DNA from 3 places in the Rahnella selenatireducens genome. Region 3 is predicted to be linked to each of the others. Evidence: predicted binding sites of a transcription regulator. Region 3 holds the regulator's gene; each other region holds the start of a gene.

Region 1 (3,281 bases), on a different contig from region 3:
GGTCACTCGCTCTCTGTCGGCCTGAGTATCGGCATCGCACTGGCGGATTCCATCGAGAACACGCCGGATCAGCTGCTTCGTTGCGCGGACATGGCGCTCTACGAAGCCAAACGTAATGGCCGCAACCGATACGAAGATTTCCGTATTGAAATGGACGCCGCCGCTCGTAAACGCCGTGTGGTCGAGATGGATTTGCGCGATGCCATTACCTGCAATCAGCTGCGTCTTTACTACCAGCCGATTACCGACGCCAAACACGATTCGGTGATAGGTTATGAGGCGCTGATGCGCTGGCATCACCCGCAAAACGGGCTGATCATGCCGGTGGATTTCATTCCTATCGCCGAAGAAACGGGCCTGATTCACAGCCTTGGATCCTTTGCGCTGCATGAAGCCTGCCGCGAAGCCACGACATGGAAGGGATCGCAAACTGTTGCCGTCAACCTTTCACCAATTCAGTTCAAGAACAGCGGGCTGGTTTCTGTGGTGGAATCCGCACTGGAAGCGTCCGGGTTGGATCCTTCGCGTCTGGAAGTAGAAATTACCGAATCTGTGCTGCTTGACAATACGCTGGGCAATATCGATACCCTGCGAAAACTGAAGGCACTGGGCGTACGTATCGCGCTGGATGATTTCGGCACCGGTTATTCCTCGCTGAGTTACCTGCGCTCGTTCCCGTTCGACAAAATCAAAATCGACCGGTCGTTCATCAACGATATGCAAGATAGCCGCGAAGCGTTGGCGATCATCCGCGCCATCACCGGCATGAGCCGCAGTCTGGATATTCAGACCACCGCAGAAGGCGTCGAAACCCCCGAGCAGTTCATGCGTCTTAAAGAAGAAGGTTGTAGTTTGTTCCAGGGATATTATTTTGGACGGCCTCAGCCCTCAGAATCTCGCCTGACCGGGTTTACACCTCTCTGATGATAGGTATTAAACACGATTAGCGGGAGGAGTCATCGGGGGATAAAGGTTTCATTATTGGGTTAATTCTGGCGATTGGTTTCCACTTGCCATAAGGGCTGGATCGAGAAGATTTCGTTTTCTCATCTGCGGTGATCGTTCAGCAGCTGTTTTGCCCCTCCCCCTGCGAAGGGTGAGGTTCGGAGGGGGTTTTGCAGGCCGCGAAGCCACTAAAACCAACACCCCATCCCGGCCTTCCCCTCGTGAGAGGGGAAGGAGCAAACCAAATTAGTCTGCACGATTCTCCCTAACATCTTTCTTTTTATTCGGCATACGTATTTCAGCTCCCGTGCTGGCAAATGCATCCCATTTTTTGAATTTGACAAAGACATTCCCGGATGTTCCAAATGTCTGAATGAGTTAAAAAATGCCAGTCGCCGCGAGGGCGTAATGCGTTCACCGCTTCTTAAGGAATAATGATGTCTGAGAATTACGATTTTAACGTCGCTTATCCTACCCTGCGCCCGACGATGATGGGAGCCAATGCGGTCTGCGCTTCTCAACCGCTGGCAGCACAGGCCGGGATGAAAATGCTGATGCTCGGCGGAAACGCTGCCGATGCGGCCATCGCCACCGCCATCGCGCTGACCGTGCTGGAACCCAGCGGTAACGGCGTGGGCAGCGACGCTTTTGCGATTATCTGGGACGGCAAGAAAGCCCACGGCCTGAACGCATCGGGCCGCTCACCGGCGGCGTGGACGCCGGAATATTTCGCATCCAAAGGCCATGAAGCCGTGCCGACCTATGGCTGGGACGCCGTCACCGTGCCCGGCGCAGTCTCCGGCTGGGTGGCGGTGGCAAAACGTTTTGGCACCCTGCCGCTGACCACGCTGGCACAACCGGCGATCGACTATGCCCGCAATGGTTTCCCGGTGTCGCCGCTGATTGGCCGCCTGTGGGAAATCGCGGTGAAAAAATTGAGCAACCAGCCGGGTTTCAGCGCCTGTTTTGCGCCTGAAGGCCGTGCGCCAAAAATCGGCGAAATCTTCCGTAATCCTCAGCTGGCCGACACGCTGGAACTGATCGCCAAAACCGAAGGCGGAGCGTTCTACCGCGGCGAACTGGCCGATATAATGATCGCCCACAGCCGGGAATTTGGCGGTGCGATGACGCACGCTGATCTGGCGAATCACAAAGCCGACTGGGTGGAAACGCTGCAACAATCCTTCGCGGGCGGTTCGGTTCACGAACTGCCGCCAAACGGTCAGGGCATTGCCACGCTGATTGCGCTGGGCATTCTCGATAAGCTTAACATCGGCGATAAACCGGTGGATTCCGTCGAAACCACGCATCTGTGCATCGAAGCGATGAAACTGGCGCTGGCCGATTTGGATCAGCACGTCACCGACAACGACCACATGCAGTTCGACCCACAACTGTTCCTGAACGATGCTTATCTGGAAGAGCGTGCGCGCCTGATTGACCGCACGAAAGCCAGCGACGTGACCTACGGCGCACCGCGTCCGGGCGGCACGGTTTACCTCACCGCCGCCGATTCCAGCGGCATGATGGTGTCATTTATTCAGTCCAACTACATGGGTTTCGGTTCCGGCGTTGTCGTACCGGGAACCGGTATCAGTATGCAAAACCGGGGTTGCGGCTTCACGCTCGATCCGCAGCATGCCAACTGCGTCGCGCCAAATAAGCGCACGCTGCACACCATTATTCCGGCATTTGCGCAGGACGGCGAAGGCAAACCGCTGATGTCCTTCGGCCTGATGGGCGGCCCGATGCAGGCGCAGGGGCATTTGCAACTGGCGCTGCGCATAATGCTGTACAAACAAAATCCGCAGGCCGCCATCGATGCGCCGCGCTGGCGGATTAACGGTGGCCGCCAGGTCGCGATGGAAGCCACTTGTGACCACAATACGCTGGCGGCGCTGCGCGCAATGGGGCATGAGCTGATTGTCGAAGATCCACTTAGCGGCCATTCGTTCGGCGGTGCGCAGGTGATTGTGGCAAATCCGGCGGGCGGGTATCTGGCGGGGACAGAATCCCGCAAGGACGGACAAGCGTTGGTGATGTGATTTGCAGGAAGCCGCTGCAAACAGGCTGCTTTTGAGGCGAGCTTGTGATTTTAGTTTTTCACTTGCAGTGAAGCGCCAGAACGATGATCGAGAAAATTTCGGTTTTTCAATAACGGTGATCGCCTAACTCTCCGCGCCGAAACTGACCAGAGACCCGCGCGTTACCGGGTCTTTGGTCGGTGTGGGCCGACGCCCACGACCTTGAAGTTGAAGTTGAAGTTGAAGTTGAATTTCCCCCTTGATCCCACATCCTCTGTGATGCCCCTTCCAAATTTCACCTAAACAAATGTA
Region 2 (3,281 bases), on a different contig from region 3:
CGCCAAAGACCGGTCGAATAACACCGTTTTTCACAAAAAGCAGACATAAAAAAGGGGCGATAGTGATATCGCCCCTTCTGTTTTTTCATCTTTATTATTTTGTACTGCTTAATTAGAGAGTTAGCGCACTACTTTCTCTGAAATCAACTTACTGGTTGTAAGCATTCTCGCCGTGGCTGTTCACGTCCAGACCTTCACGTTCCTGCTCTTCAGGAACACGCAGACCTACAATCATGTCAGCCACTTTGTAACCGATGAAGGCCACAACGCCAGACCAGACCAGTGTAACGCAGACGCTGAAGAACTGAACCCAGACCTGATGGCCCATGGTGACGCCTTCTGCATAACCCACACCGCCCAGAGAGCTGGAAGTGAATACGCCAGTCAGCAGACAACCTACAATACCGCACACGCCGTGAACACCGAACACATCACACGTATCGTCCACACGCAGCCATTTTTTCAAGGTAACCACACCCCAAAGACCGGTGATGCCGCCTACCAGACCGATAATCAGAGCACCACCCACGCCGACAGTACCGCACGCCGGAGTGATAGCAACCAGACCTGCGATAGCACCGGAGCTTGCGCCCAGCAAAGAAGGCTTACCGCGAACCATCCACTCAACCAGCGTCCAAGACAGGATTGCACCTGCGGTCGCAATAACGGTGTTGAGGAATGCCAGGGCTGCAATGGAGCTCGCCGCACTTGCAGAACCAGCGTTGAAACCGAACCAGCCCACGTACAGGATTGAAGCGCCGGTGAAGACCATCGGCAGGTTGTGTGGTTTGAACGCTTCTTTGCCAAAGCCTGCGCGTTTGCCCAGCAGATATGCACCCACCAGACCTGCGATAGCGGCGTTGATGTGAACAACCGTACCACCCGCAAAGTCCAGCGCGCCATCAGCCGCCAGGAAACCGCCTGCCCAGACCATGTGAGCCATCGGGATGTAAGAGAAGGTCAGCCAGATCACAGTGAAAATCAGCACCGCAGAGAAACGAACACGTTCAGCGATACCGCCCACAATCAGCGCTACAGTGATGCAGGCAAATGAACATTGGAACGCAACGTGAATCATCTGGGAGAAGGTGCCTGTGACAGAATCCAGGCCGATGCCTTTCATCATCACATTGCTGAAGCCGCCGAAGAAGGCGTTACCTTCACTGAATGCGAGGCTGTAGCCGTAAAGGATCCACAGAACACAAACCAGCGCGAAGGTCACGATAACCTGAGTCAGCATGGACAGAACGTTCTTAGAGCGCAGTAAGCCGCCGTAAAACAATGCCACGCCAGGTACGGTCATAAACAGTACCAAGGCAGTACAGATCATCATAAATGCGTTGTCAGCACCGTTTGCGGCTGCCGGTGCTGCTGCCATGGCAAGCGAAGGCAGCAATGCAACCGCGCCAAGCCCCATCATGGATAAAAGTTTTTTCATTATTAACCCACCCCTGTTTCTCAAAACTGTTTTTTCTAACCTGATTTATATCAAAGCGATTTATATCAGAGATAAAGGCCTGAAATTACAGTGCTGCTTCGTCAGTTTCACCCGTACGAATACGGATGACGCGTTGCAATTCTGCAACGAAAATTTTGCCATCACCGATCTTGCCGGTGTAGGCCGCTTTGCTGATCACGTCGATCACTTCATCCAGCTGATCGTCAGCGATAGCAATGTCGATTTTTACTTTTGGCAGGAAGTTCACGCTGTATTCCGCACCGCGGTACAACTCAGCGTGACCTTTCTGACGGCCGAAACCTTTAACTTCTGTTACGGTCAGCCCCTGAATTCCAACAGCAGACAGTGCTTCACGCACGTCTTCCAGCTTAAAAGGTTTGATCACCACAGTAACCAGCTTCATATTGCCACTCCTCGAATTAAGGGCTTGCCGCGAGAAACCTCGCGCCCGATACGGAATGGTTAAAGCAAAGGGTGTGCCAGAGTTGAAATCACGTAAATATTCATGCGATTCCCGCGTAATACGGCATTTTCAGATTATTCGTGACCCGGCGCACAGTTGTGAGACCGTATTCATCCTAACCCCGCACGCACCATTTAAGTGCCTGTCGCTGCTTTTTAGTGCAGAGGAATTCAGCGGAACGTTTTGCCTGCATGGTTCAGGTGCGTGAGACGCTAAAAGGGAGGATTAAAAGGGCAGGAAGAAATGAACTGGCGCAGCAATCAGTTTGCGCCAGCTGAAAGATTATACGTTTTCTGTTGCTGTAATAACCGCACTGGTTGACGCCAGTTCCTGCCCGGCGAGCTGCAACTGATACATCTGATAATAACGACCTTTTTCTGCCAGAAGCTGTAAATGATTACCTTGTTCAACCGCCTGGCCCCGATGCAATACCAAAATATTATCGGCATCGACAATCGTTGAAAGACGGTGAGCAATCACCACCAGAGTAGTTTGCTGACGGATAGCCCGCAGCGCACGCTGAATTGCCTGCTCGGTTCCGGAGTCAATGTTAGCCGTTGCCTCGTCAAGGATCAGAATTTCTGGTGCCTGCACCAAAACACGCGCCATCGCCAGCAACTGTTTCTGGCCAACGGAAAGATTATTCCCCTGTTCACCCAGACGCGTATTCAGCCCTTCCGGCATTTCACGCACCAGTGGCGAAAGCTGCACGATATCCAGCGCGTGCCAGACCTGAGCTTCATCAATGTCCCGCCCCAATGTCACATTGGCGAACACCGATTCCGCCAGCACCACCGGATCCTGCTGAACCATTGCGATACCTTTACGCAAGCTGGTATGCGACAGGTCCGCAAGATTGCGTCCGTCCACGCGGATTTCACCTTTATTAAGCGGGTAATATCCCATGAGCAGATTCGCCAGCGTACTTTTCCCGCTACCGGTATGCCCGACCAGCGCCACAAACCCGCGCGACGGAACGTGCAGGGAGATATTTTCCAGCACCCATTTGTCGTGCTGATAAGCGAAGCTGACGTCCATGACTTCAATTTCTCCGCTGGTGAGTAATTTGTCGTCCGGACCGTATTGCTGCTGGGTTCTGTCCATCAGATCAAAAATACGCTCACCGGCAACGACCGCTTGCTGCAAAATAGATTGCTGCGAAGTCAGTTCAATCAGCGGTTCGTTGAGGCGGCCGAGATAGTTAATGAAGGCATATAACACGCCCACACCAATTGAGCCTTCGGCACTGAATCCGAAAAGCAGCAATAAGCCGCACAGAATCAGCGACGAAAACAGGCTGAGCAATGGACGCAGCAAAAAACCTTCCAGCCTCAGCGTTTGCATACGTGCCATGTAGTG
Region 3 (3,281 bases):
AGGTTACGGTAATCCGGTGACGTTTTACCAGATGCAGGACAACGGCAAGCCAGTGAAAGGCCATGCGCAGAAAGTCCGCTATGAAGTGGAAAACGATCTCGTGACCCTGACCGGTAACGCGTACCTTGAACAGCTCGACAGCAACGTGAAAGGCGACCGTATTACTTATCTGGTGCAGAAACAGCAAATGGAAGCCTTCAGTGATAAAGGCAACCGTGTGACGACCGTTCTGGTTCCTTCGCAGCTCCAACAAAAAACGCCTGCCGCGGGCGGCCAGCCGACCAAAAAGAGTAACTGATATTTTATGGCAAAATTAATCGCAGAGAATCTGGCCAAGGCATACAAAGGCCGCAAGGTCGTTGAAGATGTCAGCCTGAATGTCAATTCAGGAGAAATCGTCGGCTTGCTGGGGCCAAACGGTGCGGGTAAAACTACCACCTTTTACATGGTCGTCGGGATTGTGCAGCGCGATGCAGGCCGTATTATCGTTGATGATGAAGACATCAGCCTTTTGCCATTGCATACCCGCGCCCGTCGCGGCATTGGCTATCTTCCGCAGGAAGCCTCCATCTTCCGCCGTCTCAGCGTGTTTGATAACCTGATGGCCGTGTTGCAAATCCGCGATGACCTGACCAAAGAGCAGCGTAACGATCGCGCCAATGAGTTAATGGAAGAGTTCCATATTTCCCATTTGCGCGATAACCTCGGTCAGTCCTTGTCCGGTGGTGAACGCCGCCGTGTAGAGATTGCCCGCGCGCTGGCAGCGAATCCTAAGTTTATCCTGCTGGATGAACCGTTCGCCGGGGTTGACCCGATCTCCGTCATCGACATCAAAAAAATCATTGAGCATTTGCGTGACAGCGGCCTCGGCGTACTGATCACTGACCACAACGTTCGTGAAACTCTCGACGTTTGTGAGCGTGCCTATATCGTCAGTCAGGGCAAATTGATCGCCCACGGCACGCCAGCCGACATTCTTGCTGATGAACAGGTTAAACGCGTTTATCTTGGTGAAGAATTCCGTCTGTGATCTGTGCCGCCGGAACCGTGCCCGTTTTGACCTAAAGTCTGACGGGCGGTCTCAGACAGAAGTTACTCAGTTTGTAATCAACGGAAATAAAACCAAGATATGAAGCAAGGTTTGCAACTCAGACTCAGCCAACAACTGGCAATGACTCCTCAGTTACAACAGGCCATCCGCCTGTTGCAACTGTCCACGCTTGAGCTCCAACAGGAGATCCAACTCGCGCTGGAGAGCAACCCTCTGCTGGAACAAACCGACCTTCATGATGAAATCGATTCGGTAGAAGCCACCGACAACGAAGCATTAGATACACGCGAAGCGCTCGAGCAGAAAGACATGCCCGAAGAGCTGCCGCTGGACGCCACTTGGGACGAGATTTATACCGCTGGTACACCTTCCGGCACCGGCAACGATTACAGCGACGACGAGCTGCCAATTTATCAGGGTGAAACCACGCAGACGCTTCAGGATTACCTGATGTGGCAAGTGGAGCTGACGCCGTTTTCCGACACCGATGCCGCGATTGCGACATCCATTGTCGATGCGGTAGACGATACCGGTTATCTGACCGTTTCCCTTGACGACATCCTCGAAAGCATTGGTGACGACAACGTCAGCATGGACGAAGTCGAAGCCGTTTTAAAACGCGTTCAGCGTTTTGACCCGGTCGGTGTAGCAGCGCGTGACCTGCGTGACTGCCTGTTGATCCAGCTTTCGCAGTACGCCACAGACACGCCTTTCATCACCGAAGCACGCCTGATTATCAGCGAACATCTGGATTTGCTGGCGAACCATGATTTCCGCGCACTTATGCGTTCAACCCGGCTAAAAGAAGATACACTGAAAGGAGCGATGCTTCTGATTCAGTCTCTTGATCCGCGTCCGGGCCAGTCGATTAACACCGGTGAATCCGAATATGTGATCCCCGATGTGCTGGTGCGAAAAGTATCAGGTGTCTGGACGGTAGAACTGAACTCCGACAGCATTCCGCGTTTGAAGATCAACCAGCAATACGCCGCGATGGGGAACTCCGCACGCAGCGACAGCGACGGACAGTTCATCCGTAGCAATTTGCAGGAAGCCAAATGGCTGATCAAAAGCCTGGAAAGCCGCAACGATACGCTGCTGAAAGTGACGCGCTGCATCGTGGAGCAGCAGCAGGCGTTCTTTGAGTTAGGTGAAGAATTTATGAAACCCATGGTGTTGGCGGATATCGCCAGTGCCGTGGAAATGCATGAATCGACGATTTCACGTGTGACGACGCAGAAGTTTCTGCACAGCCCGCGTGGCATTTTCGAACTGAAGTATTTTTTCTCCAGCCATGTCAGTACAGACAGCGGCGGCGAGGCATCGTCAACCGCAATCCGGGCGCTGGTGAAGAAATTAATCGCCGCGGAGAATCCTGTAAAACCGCTCAGTGACAGTAAGTTAGCCACCCTCCTTTCCGATCAGGGAATTATGGTGGCGCGACGGACTGTCGCCAAATACCGAGAGTCTTTGTCCATCCCGCCCTCAAACCAGCGTAAACAGTTAGTTTGACCTCAACAGAGAAGGAAGACATTATGCAGCTCAACATTACCGGACATCACATTGAGATCACGGATCCCCTGAGAGAATTCATCACGTCGAAGCTGGCCAAGCTTGAGCAATATTTCGACCGGATAAATCAGGTGTATGTGGTGTTGAGCGTTGAAAAGGTGCAAAAAGTAGCGGAAGCCACTTTGCATGTGAACGGAGGCGAGTTGCATGCCACCTCGGAGCATCAGGATATGTACGCGGCAATTGACGGCCTGGTTGATAAACTGGCCCGCCAGCTGAACAAGCACAAAGACAAACTGAAACAGCACTGACATTCATGTAGCCAACCCTGTGCTACAAACCTTCGGGCATCGGCTTGTGACCTTCGGGAAACGAGCCGATATAGCTTTAAGGGTGAAACAGCGCCAAAGTGAAGATGACATGATTAACGATACTGCAATGCAATTAACGTCGGTGCTTAATGCCGAATGCACCAAAAGCGGCGTTCATTGCGCCAGCAAAAAACGCGCACTGGAAATCATCAGTGAGCTGGCGGCCAAACAGCTAAATTTATCACCGCAGGTGATTTTTGACGCCATTTTGACCCGTGAACGCATGGGCAGCACCGGGATCGGTGCCGGGATCGCCATTCCGCACGGAAAGCTGGAAGAAGACACTTTACGTGCTGTCGGGGTATTCATTCAGCTTGAACAGCCGATTGCTTTTGACGCTATTGATA

Evidence for each region. The regulator sigma-54, encoded in region 3, starts transcription at its own class of promoters, with help from an activator protein. The targets are predictions, from matches to a motif close to GTTGGCACANNTTTCGCTNT.
Region 1: ACLBVC_RS10715 (gamma-glutamyltransferase family protein) is a predicted target of sigma-54. The motif match lies at 1,195-1,214, and genes of this name have one in related genera.
Region 2: glnK (P-II family nitrogen regulator) is a predicted target of sigma-54. The motif match lies at 1,924-1,943, and genes of this name have one in related genera.

The regions. Positions count from the first base shown of each region.
Region 1 is NZ_JBKEZJ010000005.1:196,667-199,947, reverse strand. It holds gene ACLBVC_RS10720 (sensor domain-containing protein) at 1-924, shown strand, start outside; gene ACLBVC_RS10715 (gamma-glutamyltransferase family protein) at 1,383-2,990, shown strand.
Region 2 is NZ_JBKEZJ010000001.1:600,039-603,319, forward strand. It holds gene tesB (acyl-CoA thioesterase II) at 1-21, shown strand, start outside; gene amtB (ammonium transporter AmtB) at 149-1,438, opposite strand; gene glnK (P-II family nitrogen regulator) at 1,524-1,862, opposite strand; gene ACLBVC_RS02920 (SmdB family multidrug efflux ABC transporter permease/ATP-binding protein) at 2,205-3,281, opposite strand, start outside.
Region 3 is NZ_JBKEZJ010000011.1:88,824-92,104, reverse strand. It holds gene lptA (lipopolysaccharide ABC transporter substrate-binding protein LptA) at 1-298, shown strand, start outside; gene lptB (LPS export ABC transporter ATP-binding protein) at 305-1,030, shown strand; gene rpoN (RNA polymerase factor sigma-54) at 1,130-2,563, shown strand; gene hpf (ribosome hibernation promoting factor) at 2,587-2,874, shown strand; gene ptsN (PTS IIA-like nitrogen regulatory protein PtsN) at 2,984-3,281, shown strand, end outside.